Regions from separate parts of the Eubacterium sp. BL-380-WT-2B genome, predicted to be linked through region 1. Evidence: riboswitches for the same ligand, from Rfam matches in the RefSeq annotation. Region 1 holds a riboswitch; the other holds the start of a gene.
The links. A riboswitch is a leader RNA that binds a small molecule or an ion and turns the genes downstream of it on or off. The one in region 1 is predicted to bind cobalamin.

Region 1 (4,415 bases):
TGGCGATATGCGGCGCCACCAGCCCCACAAAACCGATAACGCCTGTAAAGCTGACAATGGCCGATGAAATGAGCGTGACCGCAATGCCCGAAAGCAGCCGCAGCCGCATGACATTGACGCCCAGGGCCACCGCGCTTTCATCCCCGGTGGATAAAAGGTTGTAATGCCAAGCAAAACGGACGATAAACGGAAAGGTCAGGAGCAGAATAACACAGACCACGAGAATCTGCTCCCAGGTGATCTCCGAGAGGCTGCCAAAGGTCCAGTGGACAATGGCGGAGAGCTGCTGCTCGTTGGCCACATACTGCATGCTGGCATTCAGGGCTGAAAAGAAATAGTTGAGGGCAATGCCGATCAGGATGATCGTTGTTTTTCCCATGCCCTTGGCCGAGGCGATGCCGTACACCATGGCGGCACAGATAAAGGCCAGCACAAAGGCCATCATGACAGTGCCCACCTGATTGCTGCCAAAGGGCGTAAAGCCGAAAATAATGGCCAGCGATGCCCCGAAGGCCGCGGCGTTTGAAAGCCCGGTGGTAAAGGGGCTTGCCATCTTATTGCCGGTGATGGCCTGCATGACCAGGCCGCTGATGCCCAGGCCGATGCCGGAAACCAGCGCCATGGTAATGCGCGGCAGGCGCAGCTGCATGAGCACAGTGAGCTCGGTCTGGTTCAGCGCCGCCGCACCCATAAAGTGGCCGCCGGGCAGCAGGGTCGCAAACACCCGCCCCACGGTCACATTGGCAACGCCGACAAAGCAGCTGGAAAAAGCAGCAATGATCAAAAGGATCACTGCTGCCAGCATCAACGCCGCTCTTTTTTTATGATAGGCTTTTAATGTCTGCTGCTTTTCCATTACTATTGATGCTTAACCTGAAAAACATGCCCTTCTACCGGATCAACCCCCTGGATTTCCATCCATTCGTCAAAGATCGCGTCGGGGTCAACATCCTTCATCTGCTCAGGGTATAACCATTTCGCGGTATAAACCGTCCCGATCATTTTGCCCAGTCCGCCGGCGCAGAAGCCTGTTGTCACATAGAAATCGTCATTCTGGACCGCCTTTAGATCGGACCAGCCTGCGCGGCTCAGCATTTCGGAGGAGATGGTGCTGTAGTCCTCCGCTGTGGGCGGCGTGTAAACGCCGGTATTTTTGAGGGCCGGGCCGGATGAAGTCTTGATGATAAGGTCCGGGTCCTCTAACAGAATCTTTTCCGGGTCAATGGTCTTGCCGGTAATGGTAGGGTCGCCGAAAATATTGACAGCCCCGGCGTTTAAAAGCATGCTGTTCCAGCCGTCATTGCTGGTTCCCGGTATGCAGGTGGTATTTGGGTCGCCGTATTCCCAGTACACCTTTTTGCTTCCCTTGACGTCCTTAATTTTTTCGGCCACCATGTCCATGTTATCCTGGTAAAATTTTGTCAGCTTCTCGGCTTCCTTTTCCTTGCCAAACAGCTTGCCCAGAATCTCGATTTCCTTTGGCAGCTCGGCATTGTTATAGCCGGATACCACGACAACCTGAATGCCGAAGGGCTCCAGCTTTTTAATGTCCTCTTCCCATGTGCCGTTGTCCGGGGTGATGAGCACCTGGGCGCCCAGCTCGGCAATCTTTTCATAATTCAGCTCGCTCTGGCCCTTTCCGATAACATTATCCGGGTCGAACTGGCTCCAGTACACACGGTCCTGGGCTGTGTTCTTATCCACCGCCACCACCTTGTCGATGGCGCCGATCCCGCGGATCAGCTCAGAATTGTAGCGGTTGGCCACCACCACTTTCTCAAGGGGCTGGGGAATGGTTACCTCGCGCCCGGTATCATCCACCACGGTAATGCTTTTCGCCTCACTCGAATCCCCGCTCTGGCTGCACCCGGCAAAGACCGGAACCAGCAGAAGCAACGCGCACATCAGTGCAATCACTCTCTTCTTCATTTTTTCCTCCATTAAATTAAAAATTTATGTTAAATCCTTTTGGATGTCAACATCTCCCAGAAAACACAGGCACATCTAACTTTTCGGCAAATAAAAAAACCGATAAGCACTCTGCTCATCGGTCCCATTTTCCGAGATTTCATTTATTCAAACACGCCGCTGCATTCTCCCCCTGCACGTATTTCTTCTTTAAGGCAGGTCTCCTGGCTTACAGCTCCTCCGCGGCCCGCCTTCCCGGATTGCTCCAGTGGCTTTTCAGGCTTTGTCCCTGTTTACAGTGATGGGTTCGCACCGGACTCACACCGGTTTCCCTATTCTCTTATTGCTAAGCACCTCAAAGGTTATTCTGTTTTTATCATTATACCTGCTTCTATTATACTTGTCAATATCCAACCGGGGAGATTTATTTTCTGACGATAAGGCTCCAGTGGCTGCTGTAATACTGCGGCTCCGCAGGGTTATAGACGCAGGATTCTCTCAGGCTGTCCTCAAGGTGCCAGGCTTTAAAAAAGCGTTTTATGTCTGCCAGATCCACATAGAGGTGGGGCACGCCCGTCTCAGTACCGCTTTTTTCCGAGAGCAGGGTGTTGGCGTCAACGCGCCGGCTGCTGTCTGCCTGTTTATAGCCATAGCTACTCTTAGAGATGAGCGTAAGGAACAGCTCGCCCCCGGGCTTAAGATTGCATTTTATCCGCTTTATTTTAAAGGATTCCTGTAACCTTCAGCAGGCAGCAGTCATGCCCCTGCTTGATGGTCTGGAGCAGCTCGACCTCCACCGGGCGCTCAAATACGGCTTCAAAGAAGGCTTTGCTGTACCCGGCAGTACAATAGCACCAGGTCAGCGATGGGGAGGTCCCGGCCCTTTCCAGCATGGGACACTCGCAGGTAAACATCCTGGTATACAGTGCGCCGCCCTTGATGCTCCAGCCCGCCCCGCTCTCGTTGAGGTGGCTGACAAAGCGTGCCAGATCCTGCCCTTTGGACTGGTATAGCGCCTTGAAAGTCTCGGCGGTTTCCTCCAGCCGGCCATTTTCGTTGCAGTGGCAGCCCATTCTTATTTTGACAATGGTCTCCTGGTCAAAGTTTGTCTCCAGCTCCTCTGACAGGCGCTCAACCCACCTGGCTCTCTCTTCGGGCGCTGCCCCTGGCCGCAGCGGAACCCGGCGAAGGAATGCCTCTGCCTCTTCCCGGGAGATGTTTTTCTCAAGGCTCTGGCTTAACCGTTCCAGCTCCTCCTGCTCCAAAAACGGACTGACCGTTTCCGGCATACTAAAATTTTTCATGCTTCACCTCGCTTATCAATCTCTGGGGCACGGCTTTTACCCATACCCACAGCTCACCACATACCAGCCACTGCCTTCAGGCCGTTGGGCGACCCAAAAGCGCCAATACACCATACTGCGCGGCGGAACGCTGCCATCTGTCAGGAAGCCGGTACGGATCACTGATTTAAAAAGCACAGTGCTTTTTCCATTTTCCAAGACACCGCAGTCCTCGTAGGTCAGCTCGAGAAGCTCCCAGCCAAAATGCCGTTGAAAGTCCCGTTTAACAGCATGCGCCGCGGCTTCTATCTGCTCCTGTGTACAGGGTGAGGGCTTGTCGATCACCACCTTTGTTTTAGTGGTATTACCCCGCAGGCCAAAAAACACGGCCGCTATCAGGCAGAGGATGGCAGCGCCGCAGGCAGCGTGAAAAAGCGCTCTTGATTTCACAATCGATTCTCCTGCTTTCCCGGATCACATTGGCTTTAAATTTTTCTCCAGCCGCCCGGCCATCCACGCCAGGCGCTTGGCCCGGCCGGCTTCCGTTTTGGCGTCAAGATAAGCTCTTGTGTAGGTCTTTTTTACAGAAGGCGGCATATTCAGGAAGTTTTTATGAGCCTGTTCGTTTTCCCGCAGCAGCCGGGCCACTGCCTCAATCTGCTCCTCTGTGACGGGTGAGGGCCCTGCGGCGCTGTCCCACTGGCCGTTTTTCTTTGCCTCCTCGATCTTTTCCCTGCCGATGTCTGTCATCAACCCGCGTTTTTCAAGGCTTTCTGCCAAAGCCTTGTTTTTCGCGGACCATTTGCTGTTCTTTCTGCGCGCGGAAAAATACTTGATGTAGGACTGGCCGTCTACTTTTTTCATCTGGCCGTCAATCCATCCAAAGCACAGGGCTTCCTCCAGCGCCTCGCCAGCTTTTACGGTCACCAGGGCTTTTGTCTTTCCAAACACCAGCCAGACGCCTTCGCTGGACTGGCAGTTGTGGGACAGCCAGTCTCTGAAAGCCTCGCGGGTCTTAAAATATAAGGGCTCACTCATCCTCGTTCCTCCAAAAATCAAATTCTTTTCCACAGCGCCTCTGCAGGTAAAACCAGTCGGCCTTACCCATTGCCTGCGGCAGTTTATGGTTTGATTATAGCATGGTTTCCGGCTCTGGTCATGTCTTTTCCTGCTGTTTAAAGCTTCTGCCTTCCTCTTTTTTGCATAAAAAAAGACCAGCGCAGG
Region 2 (4,415 bases), on a different contig from region 1:
ATGTGATGGTGCTGGGTAAAAGAATAGAGAGCATCCGGTATGTATCACTGATGCCGTGACGCCGGTTTTCAAAGCGCTTTTCATAAGCCTCACGGTGTTCCGGCAGGCGGCTGTCAAAGATTACCTGAGCATTTTTACCGTGGGAGCAGAAAATAAGATTGTTGTCCTGCAGCAGACGCAGGGCTTTTCGAACGGAATTACGACTGGCACCCATTTGTTTGCTGATTTTTGGTTCAGATGGCAGGGCGTCACCCAGTTTTAATTTGCCGTTGTAAATATCATCCTCAATCTTTCTGCAAATAAATAGATACAATGGAATTTCTTTTTTCAAAATACAATCTCCTTTTGGGGGTATTTTAACAGTATAACATCATTTGCTAAAACTTACATCTAAATTGAGAAAAAATTATAAAGAAATTCTTTTTCGGTCAGCCTTTACCATATCGGAATTAGATGTGTGTTCCTCTGAATGAGGTGTACCCATTTTGAAGAGAATTAAACACATGAAAAATATTTTTAAGGTAACAGAAATTTGAAAATATTTTAAAATGGGTTTTTCACATTGCAAATTCGGGTAAAAATAAGAAAACAAATAAAAAGGATATAATTGGTTGAATTAAAATGATAACTTCAATTGCAGATAAAAAGTTTTTAAATAAAGAGATTGCTTTGACAGGAGATTCGATTTATAATAAAGTATATATATTGGGAAAACTAAATAGAAATTGCGGCATCCGGAAAGTGCTGGCACACTTATCCGGCTTGCGCAGGTGCACAACCACCATACACAACGGCCCTGGGGGGCACGTACCGCATTACTTATTATAGGCTATTTTTGTGCTAAAAACAAGAGGACACCCTATAAATAAGTGGGCTTATTTGTGTTAGCATTTTATAAAAGTGTCATATAACTGTGCATGGTTGGTTTTATCCTGCACAGTTTTTTTATTTGGTTTTCCCTGAAATTTAGGAGAAGACAATGGAATCAAGGTTAGATCAAAAGGCAATTGGCCAGCGCATCCGGCAGCGTAGAACTTTTTTAAACATGAGCCGTGAGGATTTGGCGCGAAAAATAGGGATTACACAGACTTTTTTAACGGACATCGAGCTGGGAACCAAAGGCTTTTCGCTAAAGAGTCTTGAACGTTTCTGTGAAGCGTTAAAAATGTCTTCAGATAGCATCCTGTTTGGCAAAAGTCTGGATGAAAAAGAAAAAAACACTGCACTGCTTGATATTCTGGAGCATTGCCCCGATGAAAAAAAGGAATACGCAGAAAGAATGATGATGCTCTTTTTAATGAGCCATGAAACAGAAAACTAGCATGGATGTATAAAATGACCGGACTCAGGAAAAGAGACCGGTTTTTTATTGCCTGTAATCCGATTACAGAAAATATGTAAAATATTCGGTGGAATTGGCAAAAAACTGCTTATTTCCCATAAAAAGGGGTAGCGCCTGAGTCGGATTGGTGATATAATTGGAAACGAAAATTAAATAGGAAAGACTAATGTAAAATCTGTTTTGGATTCTTTCGTTTTTGCCCTGGTAAAAACAAAGGATAAAGGGAATCTGGTGAAAATCCAGAGCGATCCGGTCACTGTAATTCGTTAAGTCTCCTTATGATGCCACTGGAATGAAAACCGGGAAGGCAAGGAGAATATAATGCGATGAGTCAGGAAACCTACTGGACAGAGTGCTAATAATTACCTCCAGGGAAAAGGGAACTTAGTAACGTTAATTTAATTGTAGTATCCGCAATAGACAGCGTGGATAAATAATTCTGTTGACAAACCTCTTTTTTACGGAGACGTAATGAAGAGGTTTTTATTTGTTTTTAATGAATGTTTGATTGAAGGAGAAGGATTGAAATGAAATTAGTTGTAGTGGGAATCAATCATAAAGACACACCTCTGGAAATCAGGGAAAAGGGTGCTTTTATCAAGCGGACCGTAAAAGAGGGTATTGCAAGCCTTCTGGAAGAGGCGTGTATCGAAGAGGTGATCATTCTTTCTACCTGTAATCGAAGCGAAATTTATGTGGCGACCCGCGACGTTGAAGCAGCGGACCAGGCGCTGAGAAATTTTTACATCGAGGAGAAATCCGGCGATCTCGAAAATTATCTGTTCTGTGAAAAGGGCAGAGAAGCCATCCTTCACCTTTACCGGGTAGTGACCGGGCTGGATTCAATGATCCTGGGTGAGGACCAGATCTTGGGCCAGGTAAAGGATGCCCTTGAATTATCCCAGTCTGTTCACGGCTGCGGAAAATACTTAACCAAGGCTTTCAGAGAAGCCGTCACCTTTGCCAAGAAGGTTAAAACCGTTTATAAAATCTCCGAGACCCCGCTTTCCCTGAGCTCGACAGCGGTTAAGCACGTTAAAAGAAGTTATGAGGACTATGCGGATAAAAAGGTGCTGATCATCGGTTCTGGAAAAATGGGGCTTCTGGCACTGCGTTATATGGCGGCAGAGGGCTTTAACAGCGTTTATATGACCAACCGTACCTATCATCCGGGGGATGAATACCGTGATATTTATGAGGGTGTTAACATGATCCGCTACGAGGACCGCTATGAAGCCATTGGGGATATCGATGTAATTATCTCGGCGACAGCCTCACCCCACGTGGTCTTAAAACGGGAGCTCATGCCCGAGCGCAAAAAGCCGCTCATGGTCATTGACCTGGCGCTGCCAAGGGATATTGAGGAAGCCATCTCGGAGATGGATCAGGTTGAGCTGCTGACCATTGACAATTTTAAAGATATTATTGATGAAAAAATGCACTACCGTGAGCGGGTGGCAGAAAAGATCGCCCTTGAGATCGAAGAGGAAATCGATGGCCTCATGGTCTGGATTACCAAGTCCAAGGTAGACAACATGGTGGCACATTTTAACCAGGTTTCCGGACAGCTGGCGGACGAAACCATTGAGATTCTCAACAAGCGCTATCAGTTTGAGGGGAAGGACAAGGAATTTCTTGAAAAAATCGTCCATTCAAAATTCCGTGAAATGGTAATGCCGTCCATCAGGCAGCTAAAAACACTGGACAGCGAGGACGATATTCTGCGCTTTGAGAAAACACTGGCTTTTTTATTTTCAGGTGGCAATGCGGAGGCGGCCCAATGAAAGGGCCGATTCTGCTCAACTTTACCGGGAAAAGGGCCCTTGTAATCGGCGGCGGGAAGGTAGGAATGCGGCGCGCGGAAACCCTAGCCGGGTATGGGTGTTCTGTGACCTGCGTGGATAAAAACATGGAGGTTCCGGAAAAGCCGGTTGAGAACATCCGTTATGTCAAAGCATACTGCCGGATCGAGACAGCCCTTGACGGCATGGATCTTGTCGTGGCGGCGACAGACCAGCGTGAGCTGAATGCCCGGATTCTTGAAAACTGTAAAATACGCGGTATCTGGTGCAACGTTTCAGACGACCCCGAGCATTCGGACTTTATTTTTCCCTCAGTGGTAAAGCGCGGGGATTTGACGATCTCGGTCTGTACCGATGGGGCCAGTCCAACGCTGACCACCCAGATAAAAAGGGAGCTGGAAGAAAAATATGATGAAAGCTATGCAGAGCGTCTCAGGCTGCTTAAGCAGCTGAGGCTGCATATTTTGAAAACGGAAACCTCACCGGATGAAAAAAAAAGACAGCTCAAGGGGCTGACAGCGTTAACCATTGAAGAATTGCAGAGAGAAGTGGAGAAAATATGAAAATAATTGTAGGCTCAAGAGGCAGTAAGCTGGCAGTGGTCCAGACCAACTGGCTTCTTGAGGAGTTAAGAAAAGCAAACCCGGAGGTCGATTTTGAACTCAAAATCATCAAGACAAAGGGCGATAAGATACAGCACAAAGCCCTTGATAAAATTGGGGATAAGGGTATTTTTACCAAAGAGCTGGAGGATGCCCTCTTAAGCGGTGAAATCGATATGGCGGTTCACAGCATGAAGGATATGCCCTCTGCGCTGCCCGATGGGCTCACACTTTCGGTGCCGCCCATGCGGGAAGACCCGAGAGATGTGCTGCTGACACCGCATAAAATCAGCGCCATCCAGGAGCTGCCCGAAAATGCAGTCATCGGTACCGGGAGCAAACGCCGGATTTATCAGCTGAAAAATATCCGAAAGGATTTTGAAGTGGTGGGAATCCGCGGAAATATTGATACCCGTATCCGGAAAATGAAAGAGCAGGGACTGGATGGCATTATTCTGGCGGCGGCGGGACTTAAACGCATCGGTGCTTATGAGAGCGGGGATTATACCTGCCTTCCCCTTGATCCATGCCAGTTTGTATCGGCCCCAGCCCAGGGGATTCTGGCAGTGGAAATCCGTGAGGATAACGAAACTGTCAAGGCACTCATGGAATCTGTCAGCAACCCGGTTACCAAGGCGCAGATGACAGCGGAACGCCAGTTTTTGATCA

Region 2: it holds a riboswitch for cobalamin, as region 1 does, so the genes downstream of both, hemA (glutamyl-tRNA reductase) here and FYJ53_RS06945 (ABC transporter substrate-binding protein) in region 1, are expected to answer to the same signal.

Annotation. Positions count from the first base shown of each region.
Region 1 is NZ_VUMP01000003.1:167,687-172,101, reverse strand. Features, by position in the region: gene FYJ53_RS06950 (iron ABC transporter permease) at 1-856, opposite strand, end outside; gene FYJ53_RS06945 (ABC transporter substrate-binding protein) at 859-1,929, opposite strand; cobalamin riboswitch at 2,105-2,281, opposite strand; gene FYJ53_RS06940 (hypothetical protein) at 2,357-2,647, shown strand; gene FYJ53_RS06935 (DUF6144 family protein) at 2,631-3,212, opposite strand; gene FYJ53_RS06930 (hypothetical protein) at 3,249-3,641, opposite strand; gene FYJ53_RS06925 (YdeI family protein) at 3,666-4,229, opposite strand.
Region 2 is NZ_VUMP01000007.1:295,950-300,364, reverse strand. Features, by position in the region: gene FYJ53_RS15865 (GntR family transcriptional regulator) at 1-331, opposite strand, end outside; gene FYJ53_RS15860 (helix-turn-helix domain-containing protein) at 980-1,321, shown strand; cobalamin riboswitch at 1,517-1,705, shown strand; gene hemA (glutamyl-tRNA reductase) at 1,870-3,126, shown strand; gene FYJ53_RS15850 (bifunctional precorrin-2 dehydrogenase/sirohydrochlorin ferrochelatase) at 3,123-3,707, shown strand; gene hemC (hydroxymethylbilane synthase) at 3,704-4,415, shown strand, end outside.